Regions from separate parts of the Enterobacter cancerogenus genome, predicted to be linked through region 3. Evidence: predicted binding sites of a transcription regulator. Region 3 holds the regulator's gene; each other region holds the start of a gene.

Region 1 (5,556 bases), 1.1 Mb from region 3:
CCGCTGCTTCCATTTCCACGCCCAGAATGCCGTACTTCTCCATCACGTCGAACATTTCGCCGTCCGGAGAGTAGAACAGGTCAGCAGAGAAGATGTTGCCCACGCGCGCATCCACGCCCAGGTTTTTCGCCGCGTCTACCGCGTTGCGCACCATGTCGAAGTCAGCGATGGCGGCAAAGTCGTGATCCTTAAAGCGAATACGGTTCACTTTAGAATCGGTGCAGGCCCCCATACCAATCACGATATCGCGCAGTTTAACGTCCATGCGCACCGCGCCGCAGGACCCCACGCGGATGATTTTCTTCACGCCGAAATCGGTGATCAGCTCTTTGGTGTAGATGGAGCAGGATGGGATACCCATGCCGTGACCCATCACGGAAATTTTGCGGCCCTTGTAGGTACCGGTGAAGCCCAGCATGCCGCGAACGTTGTTCACTTCACGCACGTCTTCGAGGAAGGTTTCTGCAATGTGCTTAGCGCGCAGCGGGTCGCCCGGCATCAACACGACGTCAGCGAAATCACCCATTTCTGCATTAATGTGAGGAGTTGCCATCTTTCAGTTCCTTTTACATTGTTGTTTTGGCCGGGTGGCGGCTGCGCCTTACCCGGCCTACATTCTGGTGTTCTCCCTCTCCCGATGGGAGAGGGCCGGGGTGAGGGCATCAGGCCGCACCCCAGTCACATCAGAACATGGCCTTGCCATATTCCATGTCGGACGTACCAAAGTATTTCGCGATGGTCTGGCCGATATCCGCAAAGGTTTCACGGTGACCCAGCGAGCCTGGTTTCACTTTCGGGCCGTACACCAGCACCGGAATGTGCTCGCGGGTGTGGTCGGTACCGGTCCAGGTTGGGTCGCAGCCGTGGTCCGCGGTCAGGATCAGAATGTCATCTTCACCCACCAGCTCCATCAGCTCCGGCAGACGGCGGTCGAACAGCTCCAGGCCGGCAGCGTAGCCCGCCACGTCGCGGCGGTGGCCCCAGGAGGAGTCGAAGTCCACGAAGTTGGTAAAGACGATCGTCTTATCGCCCGCCTCTTTCATCTCTTTGATGGTGGCGTCAAACAGCGCGTCCAGACCGGTGGCTTTCACTTTTTTAGTGATACCGCAGTTCGCGTAGATATCTGCGATTTTACCAACGGAAACCACCTTGCCGTCTTTCTCGTCGACCAGTTTTTGCAGCACGGTGGGTGCCGGTGGCTCAACGGCCAGATCGTGACGGTTGCCGGTACGCTGGAAGTTACCCGCTTTGTCGCCGATAAACGGACGCGCGATCACGCGGCCAATGTTGTAGCCGCCTTCGGTCAGCTCTTCACGCGCGATTTCGCACAGCTCGTAAAGTTTATCCAGGCCAAACGTCTCTTCGTGGCAGGCAATCTGGAACACGGAGTCAGCGGAGGTATAGAAAATCGGTTTGCCGGTTTTCATGTGCTCTTCGCCAAGCTGGTCCAGGATCACGGTACCGGAAGAGTGGCAGTTGCCGAGATAGCCCGGCAGGTTGGCACGCTTAACCAACGTGTCCAGCAGCTCCTGCGGGAAGCTGTTTTCGTGATCGGAGAAATAGCCCCAGTCGAACAGAACCGGCACACCGGCAATTTCCCAGTGGCCTGACGGGGTATCTTTACCGGAAGAGAGCTCGTGCGCCCAGGCATAAGCGCCCACCACTTCCGCATTACCGTCCATACCGGCTGCGATCTTACCGGTAGAACCTTCATGCGCTTTTACCAGACCCAGACGGGTCAGGTTTGGCAGAGTCAGAGGGCCTTTACGACCGTTGTCCGCTTCGCCTTTGGCGCAGGCTTCCGCGATGTGACCCATGGTATCGGAACCCACGTCACCAAATCGTTCTGCATCTTCGGTTGCGCCGATGCCGAATGAGTCCAGCACCATAATAAATGCACGTTTCATAATTGTTCTCCGTACGTAGTGCTTAAAAATGATTGATCAGATCAGTATACCGCTATTCGGTGATACGACGATAGACCGTCGGTGTGCTTTCCGGTGCTTTATCGTCAAGCTTAATTGCCGCTTTCACCGCCTTCGCCGCATCCTGCCAGCTGGCTTCGTCTTTCGCGTGGATCACCGCCAGCGGACGCTGTCCGTCCACGCTGTCGCCCAGGCGGGCCATGTCGGTGAAACCGACGCTGTAATCAATGGTGTCCGATGCCTGGCGACGTCCGCCGCCCATCGACACCACCGCCATGCCAAGCGCGCGGGTGTCCATCGCCGAAACAAACCCTTCGGTATCGGCATACACCGCTTTGGTTAAGGTCGCGGTAGGCAGGTATTTCGCGTAGTTTTCCACGAAGTCGGTCGGGCCTTTTTGCGCGGCAACCATGCGGCCAAAGATCTCCGCCGCTTTGCCGTTGTCCAGCACCGCCTGCAGCTTCGCTCGCGCCTCTGCATCGTCTTTGGCAAGCTTGCCTGAGATCAGCATCTCAACGCACAGCGCCATGGTCACGTCGAGCAGACGCGGGTTGCGATATTCACCTGTCAGGAACTGTACGGCTTCACGCACTTCTACTGCGTTACCGGCGCTGGAAGCCAGCACCTGGTTCATGTCGGTCAGCAGTGCGGTGGTGCGCACGCCTGCGCCGTTGGAGACGCCAACGATCGCTTCAGCAAGCGCTTCAGAAAGTTCATAGGTCGGCATAAACGCGCCGCTGCCCACCTTCACGTCCATCACCAGCGCATCCAGCCCTTCCGCCAGCTTTTTCGCCAGAATAGAGGCGGTGATCAACGGAATGGAGTCCACGGTAGCGGTGATGTCGCGGGTCGCGTAGAAACGCTTGTCTGCCGGTGCCAGGGAGCTGGTCTGGCCGATAATCGCCACACCAACGTCTTTAATAATGTCGCGGAAGCGGGCGTCATCCGGGAAGATATCGAAGCCCGGAATGGCTTCCAGTTTGTCGAGCGTGCCGCCGGTATGGCCCAGGCCGCGCCCGGAGATCATCGGGATGTAACCGCCGCAGGCCGCCACCATCGGGCCAAGCATCAGCGAGGTAACGTCACCCACGCCGCCGGTGGAGTGTTTATCGACGATCGGGCCGTTAAGGTTAAGGCTTTTCCAGTCAAGGACGGTTCCTGAATCTCGCATCGCCATGGTCAGCGACACGCGCTCAGGCATCGACATATCGTGGAAGAAGATGGTCATCGCCAGCGCAGCAATCTGCCCTTCTGAGACGGTGTTATCACGAATGCCATTGATGAAAAAGCGGATCTCTTCGTCGCTTAATGCATGACCATCACGTTTTTTACGAATAATTTCTTGTGCGAGAAACACGGTAACCTCCATGCGGAATCGGGGGAGTTGTGGCGGGTGGCGCTACGCTGACCCGCCCTACGATCCTGTAGGCCGGATAAGCGAAGCGTCATCCGGCATTAGCGGGCAATCAGTAGCTGCTTGCGCTCTTACCGTCGCCGTGACCCAGCGCTTTCAGCAGGCTTGCCAGCAGGCTGGATGCGCCGAAACGGTAGTGACGGGAATCCGCCCACTCTGCGCCAAACAGTTCGTCGGCAATCGCCAGAAACTGCTGCGCGTCTTCCGCGGTACGCACGCCGCCGGCCGGTTTAAAGCCCACGGTTTTGGAGACGCCCATATCACGAATGACTTCCATCATGATGCGCGCGCTTTCCGGCGTGGCGTTTACCGGCACTTTACCGGTAGAGGTTTTGATGAAATCCGCACCCGCGTTGATCGCGATTTCAGACGCTTTGCGGATCAGGGTTTCTTCTTTCAGTTCGCCGGTTTCGATGATCACTTTAAGCAACACATTTGCCGCGGCACAGGCGTCTTTACAGGCTTTCACCAGGTCAAAACCCACCTGCTCGTTGCCGGCAATCAGCGCGCGATACGGGAAGACCACGTCCACTTCATCCGCACCGTAAGCAATCGCCGCGCGGGTTTCTGCCAGCGCAATCTCGATATCGTCGTTGCCGTGCGGGAAGTTAGTCACGGTTGCAATACGCACGTCCGGCGTGCCCTGCTCTTTCAGCGTTTTGCGGGCAATCGGGATAAAGCGCGGGTAGATACAGATGGCAGCGGTGTTACCGACGGGCGTTTTCGCCTGATGGCACAGGGCGATGACTTTTTCATTGGTGTCGTCATCGTTCAGGGTGGTCAGGTCCATCAGTTTCAACGCGCGCAGGCTGCTTGCAGTTAAATCGGTCATAACATTCTCCAACGGCATCGCCGTATCAATTTTACCTTGCGGGTCTGTGAGTATTCTAACATTCACCCGCATTCACACTTCGACATTCATCACAGTTAATGAAAACTGCGTACAAATTTGCATTACTGTAATGAGATCAACATCAAATTTTAGCAGGCCAACCGCGGGTTAAATCAGCGATCACCCCTGTGGGATCAAAAGCCCCGGCGGGACGCCTTTCTACAATTTCGTCATCATTCACCGATGACTCAAGGAAGCGCCTATGTCCTCCTCTCGCCCCGACGCCCTGCAACAGCGTTGCCAGCACATTGTGACCAGCCCGACGTTAACACCGGAGCAAAAACGGCATTTTCTGGCGCTGGAAGCGGAGAACAATCTGCCCTACCCGGCGCTTCCTTCGGCGGCCCGCGCCGCGCTGGACGAAGGCGTTATCTGCGATATGTTCGAGGGACACGCCCCTTACAAACCGCGCTACGTGCTGCCGGACTACGCAAAATTCCTGGCGAACGGTTCAGACTGGCTGGAGCTGGAAGGGGCAAACGATCTGGATGATGCCCTCTCGCTGCTTACCATTCTCTATCACCATGTTCCGTCCGTGACATCGATGCCGGTCTATCTGGGCCAGCTTGATGCCCTACTCGATCCCTATGTTAAAATTCTAACACAGGATGAAATCGATAGCCGAATAAAACGTTTCTGGCGCTACCTCGACAGAACCCTGCCCGATGCCTTTATGCATGCAAACATTGGCCCGGCAGATAGCCCCATCACCCGCGCCATTCTGCGTGCCGATGCGGAGTTGAAGCAGGTTGCACCAAACCTGACCTTTATCTACGACCCCGACGTCACCCCTGACGATCTGCTGCTGAGCGTGGCGAAAAATATCTGTGAATGCAGTAAGCCGCATATTTCCAATGGCCCGCTGAATGATAAAATTTTCACAAAAGGCCGCTATGGCGTGGTGAGCTGTTACAACTCTCTGCCGCTGGCGGGCGGCGGCAGCACGCTGGTGCGCCTCAATCTGAAAGCCATTGCCGAACGTAGCGCCTCGCTGGACGATTTCTTCACCCGCCAGCTGCCGCACTACTGCCAGCAGCAGATTGCCATCATCGATGCACGCTGCGATTTCCTGTATGAACAGTCCGGCTTCTTTGAGAATAGCTTCCTCGTCCAGGAGGGGCTGATTGATGCCGGGCGTTTTGTGCCGATGTTTGGCATGTACGGCCTGGCAGAAGCCGTTAACGCGCTCTGCGAGAAAGAAGGGATGACAGGTCGCTACGGTAAGGACGATGAGGCCAACGCGCTGGGGTATCGCATCAGCGAACAGCTGGCGACGTTCGTTGAAAACACGCCGGTGAAGCACGGCTGGAAGCAGCGGGCGATGC
Region 2 (5,556 bases), 480 kb from region 3:
ACATATTCACCCGCGCGGAACGGACGGAAGGTGACCAGCAGAACGCCAGCCGCCAGGTTAGCGAGCGAGCCCTGAAGCGCCAGACCAACGGCCAGACCGGCGGCACCCAGCACGGCAATAACGGAGGCGGTCTGAACGCCAACCCGGCCTAATGCCGCAATGAGGGTAAACGCGATAATGCCATAGCGCACCAGCGCTGACAGGAAATCAGCAACCGTGGCGTCAATGTGGCGAGTGAGCATGACGCGATTGATGGCCCGGGAAACGGTACGGGCAACAATCATCCCCACGACAATAATGGCAATTGCCGCCGCAATATTCACAGCGTAGCTGATGAGCAGCGCCTGATTACGCACCAGCCAGGAGCCAGCGTTATTGATGCTATCTACAACACCGAGATCTTCCATTTATCTTTCCTTATGCTCTTATAAACAACAAAAACCATCCCATAGCGAGACAGGCAGGTCAGTAAAGGGTAAACAAAAAGTATGCGTATTGCCAAGCAGATCACAAAAACGGGTATTGCAGGATATTGAAAAAGCATAAAAAAAGGCCCGCGATTGCGGGCCTTATAACGCTTTCAGCAGCTCAAATTACAGAACGTCAACCGCGTTCAGTTCTTTGAATGCCTGCTCCAGACGCGTAATCATTGAAGTCTGTGCAGCACGCAGCCATACGCGTGGATCGTAGTATTTCTTGTTCGGCTGGTCTTCGCCTTTCGGGTTGCCCAGCTGGCCCTGCAGGTAAGCTTCGTTAGCTTTGTAGTAGCCCAGGATACCGTCCCATGTTGCCCACTGGGTATCGGTATCGATGTTCATTTTCACTACGCCGTAGCTGACGGAGTCTTTGATTTCCTGAGCAGAAGAACCGGAACCGCCGTGGAAGACGAAGTTCAGGCTGTTGTGCGGCAGGTTGTGTTTCTTGGACACATATTCCTGAGAATCACGCAGGATAGTTGGCGTCAGAACCACGTTACCTGGTTTGTAAACGCCGTGTACGTTACCGAAGGACGCTGCAATGGTGAAGCGTGGGCTGATTTTGCTCAGCTCGGTGTACGCGTAATCAACGTCTTCTGGCTGGGTGTACAGGGCAGAAGCGTCCATGTGGCTGTTGTCCACGCCGTCTTCTTCACCACCGGTGCAACCCAGTTCGATTTCCAGGGTCATGCCCATTTTGGCCATGCGCGCCAGGTATTTGGAGCAGATTTCGATGTTTTCGTGCAGTGACTCTTCAGACAGGTCGATCATGTGAGAAGAGAACAGTGGCTTACCGGTCGCGGCGAAGTGTTTTTCACCCGCGTCCAGCAGACCGTCGATCCACGGCAGCAGTTTCTTCGCGCAGTGGTCAGTGTGCAGGATAACTGGAACACCGTAGTGCTCAGCCATCTGGTGTACGTGATGTGCGCCAGAGATAGCACCCAGGATGGCAGCACCCTGAGGAATGTCAGTTTTCACGCCTTTGCCTGCGATGAACGCAGCACCACCGTTAGAGAACTGAACGATAACCGGTGCTTTTACTTTAGCAGCGGTTTCCAGTACGGCGTTGATAGAGTCGGTACCGACGCAGTTAACTGCTGGCAGAGCAAAGTTGTTTTCTTTAGCTACCTGGAACACTTTCTGTACGTCATCACCAGTGATAACGCCAGGTTTTACGAAATCAAAAATTTTAGACATGTTGCTTAGTCCTGTATCTTCGGCCGTTAGAAAAGGTGCGTGCTCTTATAAGCGCGCTGAAAATTGGGCAGGTTTCCCTGCCCTTGAATGGCTTACTGCTTAGCGCGCTCTTCGAGCATTGCTACTGCTGGCAGAACTTTGCCTTCCACGAATTCGAGGAATGCGCCGCCACCAGTGGAGATGTAGGAAATTTTGTCAGCGATACCGAACAGGTCGATTGCTGCCAGGGTGTCACCACCGCCTGCGATAGAGAACGCTTCGCTGTCTGCGATAGCATTAGCAACGATTTCAGTCCCTTTACGGAAGTTCGGGAATTCGAACACGCCAACTGGACCGTTCCACAGGATGGTTTTTGCGTTTTTCAGGATTTCAGCCAGTTTCTGTGCAGAAACGTCGCCCAGGTCCAGAATCTGCTCGTCATCTTTGATGTCGTTGACAGATTTCAGGGTCGCGGTTGCGGTTTCGGAGAACTCGGTCGCCACGCGAACGTCAGTTGGAACCGGGATATCACAGGTAGTCAGCAGGCGTTTCGCTTCGTCAACCAGGTCTGCTTCGTACAGGGATTTACCCACGTTGTGGCCCTGAGCCGCCACGAAGGTATTGGCGATACCGCCACCGACGATCAGCTGGTCAGCGATTTTGGACAGAGAATCCAGAACGGTCAGTTTGGTGGAGACTTTAGAACCGCCGACGATAGCCACCATTGGACGTGCTGGCTCTTTCAGTGCTTTACCCAGCGCTTCCAGTTCGTCAGCCAGCAGTGGACCTGCACAAGCTACGTCTGCGAATTTACCGATACCGTGGGTAGAAGCCTGAGCGCGGTGCGCCGTACCGAATGCATCCATCACGAATACGTCACACAGCGCAGCGTATTTTTTGGACAGCGTTTCGTCGTCTTTCTTCTCGCCTTTGTTGAAGCGAACGTTTTCCAGAACAACCAGTTCACCGGCAGCAACTTCTACGCCGTCCAGGTAATCTTTTACCAGGCGAACCGGGCTGGACAGTTTGTCTTTGAGGTAATTAACAACTGGCAGCAGGGAGAACTCTTCGTTGTACTCGCCTTCAGTTGGACGACCCAGGTGGGAGGTGACCATCACTTTTGCACCTTGTTTCAGTGCCAGTTCGATGGTTGGCAGAGAAGCACGGATACGCGCATCGCTGGTCACTTTGCCATCTTTAACCGGTACGTTCAGATCGGCACGGATGAAAACGCGTTTACCTGCCAGATCCAGATCGGTCATCTTAATTACAGACATGGTGAATCCTCTCGTTGATTCTTAAAGTTTTGCAAGCGCAACGTGCGCTCTACCTGAAACCTTTCGCGGCCATTGCTAACGTGGTGTCGAGCATCCGGTTAGCAAAGCCCCATTCGTTGTCACACCAGACCAGCGTCTTGATAAGGTGTGCGCCACTGACTCGCGTTTGTGTGCCATCAACAATGGCACTGTGCGGGTCATGGTTAAAATCTACTGAGACCAACGGTAATTCCGTATAGTCAACTATACCATGAAATGAACCCTGTGCCGCTTTTTGCAGCAACAGGTTGACTTCACAGGCTTTTACCGGTTTTTTCACCGTCACGCTGAGGTCGATTGCGGTCACGTTAATGGTGGGAACGCGCACGGCAATCGCTTCAAAACGGTCATTAAACTGCGGGAAAATTCGGGTGATCCCGGCCGCCAGCTTGGTATCAACCGGAATGATGGACTGGCTCGCCGCACGGGTGCGCCGCAAATCCGGGTGATACGCGTCGATAACCTGCTGATCGTGCATAGCGGAGTGGATTGTGGTCACGGTACCGGACTCAATGCCATACGCATCGTCTAACAGTTTAATGACCGGAATAATGCAGTTGGTGGTACAGGAGGCATTGGAGACAATGCGGTGTTCGGCCTGCAGCTCGTGCTGGTTGACGCCGAAAACGACAGTGGCATCGAGGTCGTGACTGCCGGGATGGGAAAACAGCACCTTTTTCGCACCGGCGTTCAGATGTGCTTCACCGTGCTCACGGTTGCCGTACACGCCGGTACAGTCCAGCACGACGTCCACCCCCAACTCGCGCCAGGGTAGCGACTCAAGAGCAGGCTCGTGCAGCACGCGAATGACATCGTCGCCGACAAACAGCTGCTCCCTCTCCTGGCGAACGTCCCAGGCAAAGCGCCCATGGCTGGTGTCGTATTTCAATAAATGCGCCATGCCCGCAGCATCCGCCAGTTCATTGATTGCCACCACGGTGATTTCCGCACGACGCCCGGATTCATATAAAGCACGAACCACGTTACGTCCGATGCGACCGAAGCCATTAATCGCTACGCGTACGGTCATAGATCTCCTGCAAAGCTATCCCTGGGTTTGAGGTGGCTGAAAGAGTAATCCAGCTACGTTCTGAGGGGAATCCTTGCCTGTCACAAACTGCGATTGATTGGTCATTTGTCGAACATTTAATCGACTGAAACGCTTCAGCAAGAATAAGCGAAACGGGGAATAAAAGGAACGTTCCGCCGGATAGATTCGCCATTTATCTGACTTGCGTCACATTTTCATGACCCAAAGCGCGCCGTATTATTCCATTCAGGCAAACCGGTATTCACCTGCTTCCGTCATGCGCAACAGCGCATCGGCCTGGCGACTATGGCCCAGCACGCGCTCAACATTCGGCCCATCCGTACGTAAATAAAAGGCCTGCGCCTCCTCCTGCGATAACCCCCCTGCGACCTTGCGCTGCACAAGGCGCTCACGCAGCGCTGACGCAGGTGCAGTAATAAAAATGGAGAAATCACAGAACGCCCCCAACGCCTTCCACCTATCGTCATCCAGCAAAAGCCAGTTTCCTTCGACGATAACAATGCTGGCCGTAACCGCAATCGCCGCTTCAACAGGGTCGTGTTTTTGTCGGTCATATTGAGGCCAGACTGCGGTCTCCTCGCCCAGTTGGCGCAGATTATTTGCCAGCTTCGCCACATCGAAGGTTTCCGGTGCGCCTTTATAAGGACGCAGTTGGTTTGCAACCAGCCAGTCATTGTAATGATGGAATCCATCCATCGGGAGAGTTTGTATATCAGGCAGACCGGGCTCCCGCTGCGAGAGATATTCCCAGAACGTCGTTAATGTGGACTTGCCTGTTCCCGGCGGAGCACTGAGAAAAACAACGGTCCTTCTTTTACCGCCACGTCTGTGCAGCTTCGCGATATCCTGTAACAGAGGGAGATGGACGTTTTGTATCTCATCTTCGCCATACTGCGCTTCAACCGGTAATCCATTCACTGTCAGGCTAATTTTCACGGTTCTAATTCCTTGAGTATCGTCGTTACCGCCAGCGTCATTGCCGTCTTGACCATGCCAGTAAAGCGAACCTCAGACCATGCAGCAAAATCGGCAAATTTCATCGATTTAAGGGCATTAAATAAGGTTGCATTACGGGTAATGCTATTTACGTTGCTGATAAAATCCCAGGTGATGTCATCCGCGAACCCCGGAATATCACTCTGTTCGCTCAGATACTGACTGAACTGGGAGAAATGGGTGATATCGGCATAAAGCCATTTATCCATTTTTCCCAGCGCGTAAATCAAACGCAACGCCACGCTAATATCGTCAAGCGGCCCGCTTTGCGCGAGTAACGGCTTCACTGCATATTCCACGATCTCTTCATCATTATTCACGAACAGCGACGGCAGAAAACGTCTGATCCCCAGCAGCAAAATCTCATTTGCCGTTGTCATAAACGAAAGTAAATCCAGCTGAGCATCCAGTCGCTCAATTACGTCGTCTTCGGTTAGCGTCGTCATTCGTTTCTCGATAAATCACCATGAATGCAGGGAGTCTATTATATTACACGTTCGGTCGGCGCCGCAGATGAGCAAAGTTTGCGTGCGCACCCCCT
Region 3 (5,556 bases):
GTAAGCGTAGCGCCACCCGACATAATCAGTACGGCGTGCGTTTCAGTACGCGCGTTAACCAGATCCCATGATGCGGTCGCTGACGCCATGCCACCGACGAAATGGTGTGCATGGTGTTCAGATGCCCTAACACGCGCTGCAAATGCTGCTCCAGGGTGCTCATCGGCCCGTGGGTTAATGTTTCCGGCGCTTCGAGAATGTTCGAATCCCCCGACTCACCCGGTGAGTCATACTCCAGACGCTGCTGGCACCGCTGCAGCGCAATTTCGCACGACTGCAAATAGCGCTGCGCCAGATCCGGGGTCAGCATCGTGTGCTCGCGCGCGAGGGTCGTCATCGCATTGATGTGCTCGACGATAAACTGGCTGTGCGTCACCCACAGTTTCATGTCTGCCAGATAGTGCGAGTTAAAGCCTGGCTCCTGCATCGCCTGGTTGAGCGAGTTAAACAGGGCGTTGTGCGCCTGGTTGACCTTCATGCGCTGATAGGCCAGCGGCGAGGGCTGCGGGTCGTCGCTGAGGATCAACCTGATAGCCTCCTGGTCTGCCTCCAGCGCGTCGTGGGCGTTTTGCCTGAGCAGCCCGCTCTGCCACTGCGGCCACAGCCAGACCATGCCGCCAAACGCAATCAGGCAGCCAATCAGCGTATCAACCAGCCGGGCGATGATGAACTGCTCGCCGTTGAGCGTGAGCAACTGCAGGGTATATACCGCCGTGACCGTAAAGCCAACCATCGCCCAGCCGTAGCTTTTGCGGATAATCAGGTAGCTCACCAGCGTAATCGCCAGCATTCCCGCCAGCGTATATCCCTCCGGCACGTGGAAGTGCAGGGTGACCCCGGCAATGACCAGCCCGGCAATCGTGCCGCCCGCCCGGTGCAGGATGCGCACCCGCGTGGCGCCGTAGCCGTTTTGGGTAACAAACAGCACGGTCATTAAGATCCAGTATGGCTTCGGCAGGTGCAGCGCCATCCCCATCAGGCTGGCGATGCTCAGCATCACGCTGATGCGCGCGGCGTTACGCAGCGCCGGGGATTTCAGCGACAGGTAGCTTTTAAGGGCGGGCAGCAGCGGGAGCCGTTTTTGTTTATCGGCCATCAGGTCGCGTGGGTAGAGCGGACGCTGGGTGCGCAGGACGCGCGCGATGCGGCTGAAGTGCCAGGCGGCGAACTGCCCGACCGGGTTATCCGGGTGCTGGCGGGCAATCTTCTCCAGCGCGCCGAGGGGCTTATCCATGTTAAAGCGCGTGGGGTAGCGGTGATAAAGAATGTCGTCCGCCAGCACCCGCAGGCGCGCGGACACCGTCTGAGCGTTCCAGCGGATCACCGCTTCGGCATGGCTACGCTCGACCAGCTTTTGCACCTCTTGCGGGTGATGCAGGCTGACCGAGATGTGCTCCTGCAGATCCAGCCCCACCTGGAAGATGCGCAGCAGCCGCTTGTAATCATGGTTTTTATTGGCGGCAAGCATATGCAGCTGCTGGTAACACTGGCCAATCAGATCCACCACCTTTTGCTGTCGCGTCAGCAGCGGCGGCAGTGATTTTTCCGGATCGGTGTGCTGGGTCAGCAGGGTGTATTTGGCCTCGCAGTACTCCGCCAACTGCACGTAGAGCAGGCTCAGGGATTCGCGCAGCGGCTGTTCCCGCCACAGCCAGAACCAAAACCAGTTGAATACGCCGTACCACAGCGTGCCGAGGGCGTAGATTAGCAGCGGCTCCCACACCGGCATATTGCCCGCCAGGCTCAGCGTAAAGATGGCGGCAATCAGTGAGGCGGGCAGCAGTCGGGCGTGCAGCGAGCTGATTTCAGCAGTCACGCCGAGCGTCATTGCCAGCACGGTCAGAATGAGCGGCAGCGGAATATCCCGGGCCAGCAGAAGCTGCACCGCGAGGCTACAGCCTGCAAACAGGCAGCCGCCAACGATCAGGCGTTTGAAAAAGCGCTTATGCGGCGTGTCGAGGCCCGCAATGTTGCAGCAGGCAGGCACAAGGGAAAACAGCAGACCCTGCTGGAGATGACCGAGGATCAGGCCCACGGCCACAGGAAGGCACAACACCAGCGTTTGCCGCAGTGCGTAGTTAACTTCCGGGTGATAGATCAGCCTGCGCCACATGGGGAGTAGAGACAAAAACGGCGTGTCACCTTGCGGTGGCACGCCGTTTGACCGTAATTAACGGGTTCCGTAGACCACGATGGTTTTACCGTGGGCAGAGATCAGGTTCTGGTCTTCCAGCATTTTCAGGATACGGCCCACTGTTTCACGGGAGCAACCAACGATCTGACCAATTTCCTGGCGGGTAATTTTAATTTGCATGCCGTCAGGGTGGGTCATCGCGTCCGGCTGTTTAGCCAGGTTCAGCAGGGTCTGCGCGATACGGCCGGTAACGTCGAGGAAGGCAAGGTTGCCCACTTTCTCAGACGTCACCTGCAGACGGCGAGCCATCTGGGAAGAGAGACGCATCAGGATGTCAGGGTTTACCTGAATCAGCTGACGGAACTTCTTGTAAGAAATTTCAGCCACTTCACATGCGGTTTTCGCACGAACCCAGGCGCTACGTTCCTGGCCCTCTTCAAACAGGCCCAGTTCACCGATGAAATCGCCCTGGTTCAGATAAGAAAGGATCATCTCTTTCCCTTCTTCATCTTTGATCAGCACTGCCACCGAGCCTTTGACGATGTAATACAACGTTTCCGCTTTTTCACCCTGGTGAATCAGCGTGCTCTTCGATGGGTACTTATGAATGTGGCAATGAGACAAGAACCATTCGAGAGTCGGGTCTGTTTGCGGTTTGCCAAGCACCATGCGCTGTTATCCTCTGTTATAAGCTGTCACCAGAGCCATAAATCGCATCCTGACTCTGGGGTTGCAATCGAATTCTTACCCATACCCTGGGAAGTCGGCTGTCGTAACGTTTCGCAGCCAGTAAAGTTTGATGTCCTCTGCATACATGTGTAACGTCAATGTATTACTGTAGCATCCTGAGTGTTTTAGCATAGCTTTTGACGCGTGTCTCCTGGTGTCTCGCTTCAGCATGATGCAGGTCGCCTTCCGTTGCGTGAAATGTAACGCGCGCGTACTCTGTCACCAAAAATGCAACGTTGGAGTTAATGAATATGCAAGCGCGTGTAAAGTGGGTAGAAGGGCTGACGTTCCTGGGCGAGTCTGCATCAGGCCACCAAATTTTGATGGACGGTAACTCCGGCGATAAAGCCCCAAGCCCTATGGAAATGGTGCTGATGGCGGCGGGGGGATGCAGCGCTATCGACGTGGTGTCGATCCTGCAAAAAGGCCGTCACGACGTGACCGATTGCGAAGTGAAGCTCACGTCTGAACGCCGCGAAGAGGCGCCACGCCTGTTCACGCATATCAATCTGCACTTTATTGTCACGGGTAAAGACCTGAAAGACGCGGCGGTGTCGCGCGCGGTTGACCTGTCTGCGGAGAAGTACTGCTCTGTGGCGTTAATGCTTGAGAAAGCGGTGAATATTACCCATTCGTATGAAGTGATTGAGGCCTAATCTTTTGGCGGGTGGCGCTTCGCTGACCCGCCCTACAAAAGCACGATCGTAGGCCCGGAGCGCAGCGCCACCGGGCAAAACAACTCACGCGATCTGCTTGCCTTCCATCAACCGCTGCACCAGCGGCGTCATGATTAACTCCATCGCCAGCCCCATTTTTCCGCCCGGCACCACCAACGTATTGATATGTGAAATAAACGACCCCTGCAGCATCGCCAGCAGCCACGGGTAGTCAATCCCGTCCAGATTGCGGAAATGGATGACCACAAAGCTCTCGTCCAGCGACGGAATGGTTTTGGCGGCGAACGGGTTGGAGGTGTCTACCGTCGGCACGCGCTGGAAGTTGATATGGGTGCGGGAGAACTGCGGCGTCAGGAAGTTAATGTAATCTTCCATCGAGCGCACCACCGAGTCCATCACCGCCTCGCGCGAATGACCACGTTCGCTGATGTCGCGCGTCAGCTTCTGGATCCACTCCAGGTTAACAATCGGCACCACGCCCACCAGCAGGTCAACATGGCGCGCCACGTCGTGCTGTGGCGTGACCACGCCGCCATGCAGCCCTTCATAAAACAACACGTCGGTGGGTTCCGGCAGCGGCTGCCAGGGCGTAAAGGTGCCCGGCACCTGGTTCCAGGGTACGGCTTCGTCATAGGTATGAAGATATTTACGGGATTGCCCTTTACCGCTCAAGCCATATTCCGCAAAGGTCTGCTCCAGCAGGCCGAAGTCATTCGCCTCCGGGCCGAAGTAGCTAATGTGTTTCCCCAAATCGCGCGCCTTGCGGATGGCCATGTCCATTTCCGGACGCGTATAGCGGTGAAAGCTGTCGCCCTCTACCTCAGCTGCCCGGAGATTGAGCTGGGCGAAAATCTTGCGAAAGGCGAGGCTGGTGGTGGTGGTTCCCGCACCGCTCGAACCCGTGACGGCAATAACCGGATGTCTGGCAGACATAGCAACTCCCTGACTGAAAAGGTTTAGCGGTCAGCCGTGAAACGCGTTGCGGGGCATGATATTGACCGTCTCATGCAGTTCGGACCACACCAGCACCACGTCGCCGCTTTTCAGCTGGCGTTTCACATCGCTGACCTTTTGTTCAAGCGAACGTTCATGTTCACCATAATCGGTGCCTTCCCGCAATACAAAGCTTTCAATCAGATTATCGAGCGTTTCGGGAGAGAGATCCTGCCAGGGAATAATCATTTTATACCGTCCAGATAAGTCGTTAACCAGTCAGGAATGCGCGTCTCAAGCCACATTTTTGGCCGACGCAGCGTGCCGCCGACAAAGCCGACGTGCCCGCCGTACTCGGTGAGCTGATACTGCACGTTTGCCGGTAAATGCCCGGGCGACGGAATGGAGTGGTGATCCATAAACGGATCGTCCTTCGCGTGAATAATCAGCGTCGGCTTTGTAATTTGATTCAGCAGCGGCATGGCGCTGCACTGACGATAATAGTCAATCGCGTCGGCAAAGCCGTGAATTTTTGAGGTAATCAGATCATCAAACTCCCGCAGACGCTTCACCCGCTTGAGTTGCTGCAGGCTGATAGGCAGCGTGTCCGGGTAGGCCTTCAGCTTACGGGCGGCGTTGGCCTTCAGCAGGTTAAGCAGATAGCGCTGATAGACCCGGGAAAAGCCTTTTTCCATATGGTAGCTGCACTGCTCCAGCATAAACGGCGCGGAGACGATGACGGCGGCGTCCAGCGGAACCGCGTCGCTCTCTTTCGCCAGCAGGCAGGCCAGCATGTTACCGCCCAGCGAATACCCGACGGCGGCCGTCGGCACGGTGCCGAAACTGTCGCGCAGCCAGTGTAAAAACCAGGTGCCGTCTTCGGTCTCACCGGAGTGATAAATGCGTTTCTGACGGTTTGGCTCGCCGCTGCATCCGCGAAAGTGCATCACCACACCGAGCCAGCCGCGTGCTTTTGCCGCCTGGATTAACCCGTGCGCGTAAGGGCTGTGCAGGCTGCCTTCCAGACCATGAAATACCACCAGGCGCGGCTTGTGGCGCGCCTGATCGGGATCTTCGCTCCAG
Region 4 (5,556 bases), 600 kb from region 3:
TCATACCGCCGAGGATAACGGCCAGGATCAGACGTGGGTTCATCAGCACGTACGGGAAGTAAATTTCGTGGATACCGCCCAGGAAGTGGATGATTGCCGCGCCGCCCGCAGACTGTTTTGCACTGCCGCGACCAAAGAACATATACGCCAGCAGAACGCCCATACCCGGACCCGGGTTCGCTTCAATCAGGAAGAAGATGGACTTGCCAAGGTCATGCGACTGCTGGATACCCAGCGGGGAGAAGATACCGTGGTTAATGGCGTTGTTGAGGAACAGGATTTTCGCCGGTTCAACAAAGATAGACGCCAGCGGCAGCATGTCGTGCGCCACCATGAAGTTAACGCCTGCCGCCAGAATTTTGGACAGAACTTCAACCGCAGGGCCAATGCCGAGGAACGCCAGAATCGCGAGGATCATCCCGATGATGCCCGCAGAGAAGTTGTTCACCAGCATTTCGAAGCCGGATTTGATCTTACCATCCACCCAGACATCGAATTTCTTAATCGCCCAGCCGCCCAGAGGACCGGCAATCATCGCGCCGAGGAACATCGGCATATCCGCGCCGACGATCACGCCCATGGTCGTAATGGCACCCACTACGCCACCGCGATCTCCGCCGACCAGACGACCACCGGTATAACCGATGAGCAGCGGCAGCAGATAGGTAATCATTGGGCCAACAAGTTTCGCCAGCGTTTCGTTAGGCAACCACCCTGTCGGAATAAACAATGCGGTGATAATACCCCACGCGATAAACGCGCCGATATTTGGCATCACCATGTTGCTGAGAAAACGACCAAAGCTTTGAACTTTGATCTTGAAATCGGATGACATAAAACACCCCTTCTTATGTTTACGCTTAGGCTTACGGCCCGAGGTTTATCGTTAATGTGCGGCGGCAGAGGTAGCCGGGCCCTGTTCTGATGCTGTGAAATCTGGCATTGAATCGTTCAACTGTCCAGACAACGAAAATTTGTGTGATCTCAATCACGTAAATGTAGGGGGTATGCCATTTAATGAAGTGATCGCGATCACATAACCAATGCATAAAAAAAATACAACGAGCATAAAGTAAGCAAAATACCCGACGTTTTGTGATTCGCATCACATTTGCTCGCCGCGTGTTTGTTTCGATATTGTGATTGAATTCACAAAATATTTGCATGCAGATTTGTCCTGATGTCATTCGGGGTAACGCTGTGCAAGGAGGAAGGAATGCGATACGCATACCTGCCTTTTTCCATCGATTGTTCCATACTGACGTTTTTCGCGGCATCAAGGATCAGGCAATGAAACTCGTCGGCAGCTATACCAGTCCCTTCGTGCGTAAAATTTCAATTCTCCTGCTGGAGAAAGGGATTGCGTTTGAATTCGTAAATGAACAGCCTTACAACGCCGAAAACGGCGTGGCGCAGTACAATCCGCTGGGAAAAGTCCCGGCGCTGGTGACGGATGAGGGCGAATGCTGGTTTGATTCCCCGATTATTGCGGAATACATCGAACTGCTGGGGATCGCGCCCGCGATGCTGCCAGCCGATCCGAAAGCGGCGCTGGCGATGAAGCAAACAGAAGCCCTGGCGGACGGCATTATGGACGCGGCACTTGCCTCCGTGCGCGAGCAGGCAAGGCCAGCAGCCCAGCAGTCGGAAACGGAGCTGCTGCGTCAGCGGGAAAAAATCAGCCGCAGCCTGGACCATTGTGAACAGCTGATCCGGGACGGGAAAATTCAGAATGACGATCTCAACCTGGGAACCATTGCCATTGCCTGCGCCATTGGCTACCTCAACTTCCGCCGGGTTTCGCCTGGCTGGTGCGTAGACCGTCCGCTGCTGGTGAAGCTCGCTGAGACCCTTTTCCAGCGCGAAAGCTTTGCCCGTACCGAACCGCCAAAGGCTTGATGCGGGTTATAACACTTAGCGGCCAGAGGCGTTACAATCCCTCCCATGTTAACTCCCTCTCCCGTCGGGAGGGGGGATGATATCCATTCGCCGGGCGCATCCATGACTACTCATCGTTCTCTCTACAGCCACATTCCTGCTACCGATCGGCTTCTGCGTGATCCCCACTTCTTAACCGTCGTCGACCGTTTCGGCCATACCGCGACGGTCGATATACTGCGTCTGCTTCAGGAAGAGGTGCGGGAACATATTCAGGCAGAGAATGCCTTACCGGACTGGTGCGCGGACTGGGGGCAGGAGGCGGAACGGCGGCTGTCGGCTAACGCGCAGGGTGCTCTGCGTCCGGTGTTTAATCTGACGGGAACGGTACTGCATACCAACCTGGGTCGTGCGCAGCAGGCCGAAGAGGCGGTCGCGGCGGTTGCTCAGGCCATGCGTTCGCCGGTCACGCTGGAGTATGATCTGGATGGCGCTGGCCGGGGCCATCGCGATCGGGCGCTGGCGGATTTGCTCTGCCAGCTCACCGGTGCTGAAGACGCCTGCATCGTGAATAACAACGCGGCGGCTGTGCTGCTGATGCTGGCAGCGACGGCCAGCGGCAAAGAGGTGGTGGTCTCGCGCGGCGAACTGGTGGAGATTGGCGGTGCGTTCCGCATCCCGGATGTCATGCGTCAGGCGGGCTGTGCGCTGCACGAAGTGGGCACCACCAATCGCACCCATGCAAAAGATTATCGCGCGGCGGTCAACGAAAATACCGCGCTGCTGATGAAGGTCCACACCAGCAATTACCATATTGAAGGTTTCACTAAAACGGTCGACGAGGCCGGGCTGGCCGCTATCGGGCGTGAACTGAACGTGCCGGTTATTGCCGATCTCGGCAGCGGTTCGCTGGTGGATTTAAGCCAGTACGGGCTGCCGAAAGAGCCGATGGTGCAAGAGACGATTGCGGCAGGCGTAAGTCTGGTGAGCTTCTCCGGCGATAAGCTGCTGGGCGGGCCGCAGGCCGGGATCGTCGTCGGCAAACGTGAGCTGATTGCGAAGCTGCAACAGCATCCGCTCAAGCGCGCGTTGCGTGCCGACAAAATGACTCTTGCAGCGCTTGAAGCGACGCTGCGGCTCTACCTCCATCCGGAGAAGCTGGCCGAACGGCTACCAACGCTGCGTCTGCTGGCGCGGGATGCCGCCTCGATTCGTGCGCAGGGCGAGCTACTGCTGCCGCAGGTTGCCCCGTACTATGCCGGGTTTGACGTGCGCGTTGAATCTTGCCAGTCGCAGATTGGCAGCGGCTCGCTGCCGGTAGACAGACTGTCGAGCGCCGCGCTGACGTTTACACCACGCGACGGACGCGGCAGCCAGCTTGAGGCGTTATCGGCCCGCTGGCGTGCGCTGCCTGCGCCGGTTATCGGACGCATATACGACGGACGCATGTGGTTAGACCTACGCTGTCTTGAAGATGAAGAACAGTTTCTGGAGATGCTGTTGAAATGATTATTGCCACCGCCGGTCACGTTGACCACGGAAAAACCACCCTGCTGCAGGCCATTACCGGCGTGAATGCTGACCGCCTGCCGGAAGAGAAAAAACGCGGCATGACCATCGATCTGGGCTATGCCTACTGGCCGCAGCCGGATGGTCGCGTGCTGGGCTTTATTGATGTGCCGGGGCACGAAAAGTTTTTGTCGAACATGCTGGCCGGGGTCGGCGGCATCGATCATGCGCTGCTGGTGGTGGCCTGCGATGACGGCGTGATGGCGCAAACCCGCGAACATCTGGCGATCCTACAGCTCACGGGCAATCCGCAGCTCACCGTTGCCCTCACCAAAGCCGACCGCGTGGATGACGCACGCAGGGACGAGGTCAGGGAGCAGGTGCAGGGCGTGCTGCGCGAATACGGTTTTGCCGATGCGCCGCTTTTTGTCACCGTGGCGACCGAGGGGCGCGGGATAGATGCCCTGCGCGACCATTTGCAGCAGCTGCCGTCGCGCCAGCGCGCGAGCCATCACCGCTTTCGCCTGGCCATCGACCGGGCGTTTACCGTCAAAGGGGCGGGTCTGGTGGTCACAGGCACTGCGCTGAGCGGCGAAGTGAACGTCGGCGATACGCTCTGGCTGACGGGCGTGAATAAGCCGATGCGCGTGCGTGGTCTGCATGCCCAGAATCAGCCGGTGGAACACGCCCATGCCGGGCAGCGCATCGCGCTAAACATTGCGGGCGATGCCGAAAAAGACCGCCTTAACCGTGGCGACTGGCTGCTATCCGCTGCGCCACCGGAGCCGTCTGAGCGGGTCATTGTCTCTCTGCACAGCTTCACGCCGCTGACGCAGTGGCAGCCGTTGCACATCCATCACGCCGCCAGCCATATTACCGGGCGGGTATCGCTGCTGGAAAACAACCTCGCCGAGTTGGTGCTTGATTCCCCGCTGTGGCTCGCGGATAACGACCGCCTGGTGCTGCGCGATATCTCGGCGCGGGAAACGCTGGCCGGGGCACGGGTGGTGACGCTGGATCCGCCCCGTCGCGGGAAGCGTAAGCCGGAATACCTGCAATGGCTGGCGGCGCTGGAGCAAGCCGACGATGATAAAGCCGCGCTGCTGACGCATCTCGAACGCGGCGCGGTAAACCTGAGTGATTTCGCGTGGGCGCGCCAGCTGAGCGGTGAAGGCCTGGGGGAACTGGCGCAGGAAGAGGGCTTTATCCAGGCCGGAAACAGCCTGCTCAATGCCCCGGTCGCAGCACGCTGGCAGCGTAAAGTGTTGAACACGCTCGCCACCTACCACCAGCAGCATCAGGATGAACCCGGTCCGGGACGCGAGCGCCTGCGTCGCATGGCGCTGCCGATGGAAGATGAAGCGCTGGTGCTGCTGCTGATTGAAAAAATGCGCGAAAGCGGCGCGATCAAAAGCCACCACGGCTGGCTGCACCTGCCGGAACACAAAGCCGGCTTCACCGCCGAGCAAGAGGCGATATGGCAAAAAGCGGCGTCGTTGTTCGGCGATGAGCCATGGTGGGTGCGCGATCTTGCGCGAGAAACCCACACCGACGAGCAGACCATGCGTCAGGTCTTACGCCATGCGGCGCAGCAGGGGCTGATTGTGGCGATCGTGAAAGATCGTTATTACCGCAACGATCGCATTCTGGCGTTTGCAAACCTGATACGCGATCGCGATCGGGTGCAGGGGTCAACCTGTGCGGCGGACTTCCGCGACCAGCTGAACGTGGGGCGCAAGCTGGCGATTCAGATCCTCGAATATTTCAACCGGACAGGCTTTACGCGTCGTCGGGGCAACGATCATCTGCTTCGCGACGCGCAGCTGTTCCCGGAACAAGGTGAGGCGCGTTAAGCGCGGTTCTGCTTTGCCAGCCAGACGGCACCCAGGCGGCCCGCCTGATTGCCCAGTTTACACGGCAGGATCGGCACCTTGAGCGCCTCCCACTCCTCAAAACGCTGTAAATACTTATCGAGCAGGAGATAGACTTTCTCCTGCTCGCTGATGCCGCCGCCAATCAGCACCGCCTGCGGATCAAACATGGAGATCACGCTGTAGACGCCGCGGGACAAAAAATGCGCCCACTCTTCAATGGCCTCACGCAGATGAACGTCGCTGTCCATACGTTTAAACAGCTCTTCACCGTGGGGCATTTCATCTTCGCTGAGCC

What was found. Region 3 encodes CRP, which controls carbon source genes, mostly activating them, when cyclic AMP is high. Its sites were predicted from a motif close to ATGTGANNNNNNTCACAT; they were not measured.
Region 1: deoC (deoxyribose-phosphate aldolase) is a predicted target of CRP. The motif match lies at 4,302-4,319, and genes of this name have one in related genera.
Region 2: epd (erythrose-4-phosphate dehydrogenase) is a predicted target of CRP. The motif match lies at 4,194-4,211, and genes of this name have one in related genera.
Region 4: I6L58_RS11820 (glutathione S-transferase) is a predicted target of CRP. The motif match lies at 1,094-1,111, and genes of this name have one in related genera.

The regions. Positions count from the first base shown of each region.
Region 1 covers NZ_CP077290.1:1,984,617-1,990,172, forward strand. The annotation lists gene deoD (purine-nucleoside phosphorylase) at 1-553, opposite strand, end outside; gene deoB (phosphopentomutase) at 684-1,907, opposite strand; gene deoA (thymidine phosphorylase) at 1,960-3,282, opposite strand; gene deoC (deoxyribose-phosphate aldolase) at 3,392-4,171, opposite strand; gene I6L58_RS09300 (YjjI family glycine radical enzyme) at 4,434-5,556, shown strand, end outside.
Region 2 covers NZ_CP077290.1:3,593,068-3,598,623, reverse strand. The annotation lists gene mscS (small-conductance mechanosensitive channel MscS) at 1-407, opposite strand, end outside; gene fbaA (class II fructose-bisphosphate aldolase) at 594-1,673, opposite strand; gene pgk (phosphoglycerate kinase) at 1,766-2,929, opposite strand; gene epd (erythrose-4-phosphate dehydrogenase) at 2,979-3,998, opposite strand; gene I6L58_RS16960 (nucleoside/nucleotide kinase family protein) at 4,245-4,955, opposite strand; gene I6L58_RS16955 (MltR family transcriptional regulator) at 4,952-5,461, opposite strand; gene glpX (class II fructose-bisphosphatase) at 5,477-5,556, opposite strand, start outside.
Region 3 covers NZ_CP077290.1:3,113,083-3,118,638, forward strand. The annotation lists gene I6L58_RS14610 (YccS/YhfK family putative transporter) at 26-2,113, opposite strand; gene crp (cAMP-activated global transcriptional regulator CRP) at 2,171-2,803, opposite strand; gene I6L58_RS14620 (OsmC family protein) at 3,115-3,519, shown strand; gene I6L58_RS14625 (phosphoribulokinase) at 3,604-4,473, opposite strand; gene I6L58_RS14630 (YheU family protein) at 4,504-4,722, opposite strand; gene I6L58_RS14635 (hydrolase) at 4,719-5,556, opposite strand, start outside.
Region 4 covers NZ_CP077290.1:2,512,574-2,518,129, reverse strand. The annotation lists gene I6L58_RS11825 (PTS mannitol transporter subunit IICBA) at 1-835, opposite strand, end outside; gene I6L58_RS11820 (glutathione S-transferase) at 1,291-1,899, shown strand; gene selA (L-seryl-tRNA(Sec) selenium transferase) at 2,002-3,387, shown strand; gene selB (selenocysteine-specific translation elongation factor) at 3,384-5,240, shown strand; gene I6L58_RS11805 (ROK family protein) at 5,237-5,556, opposite strand, start outside.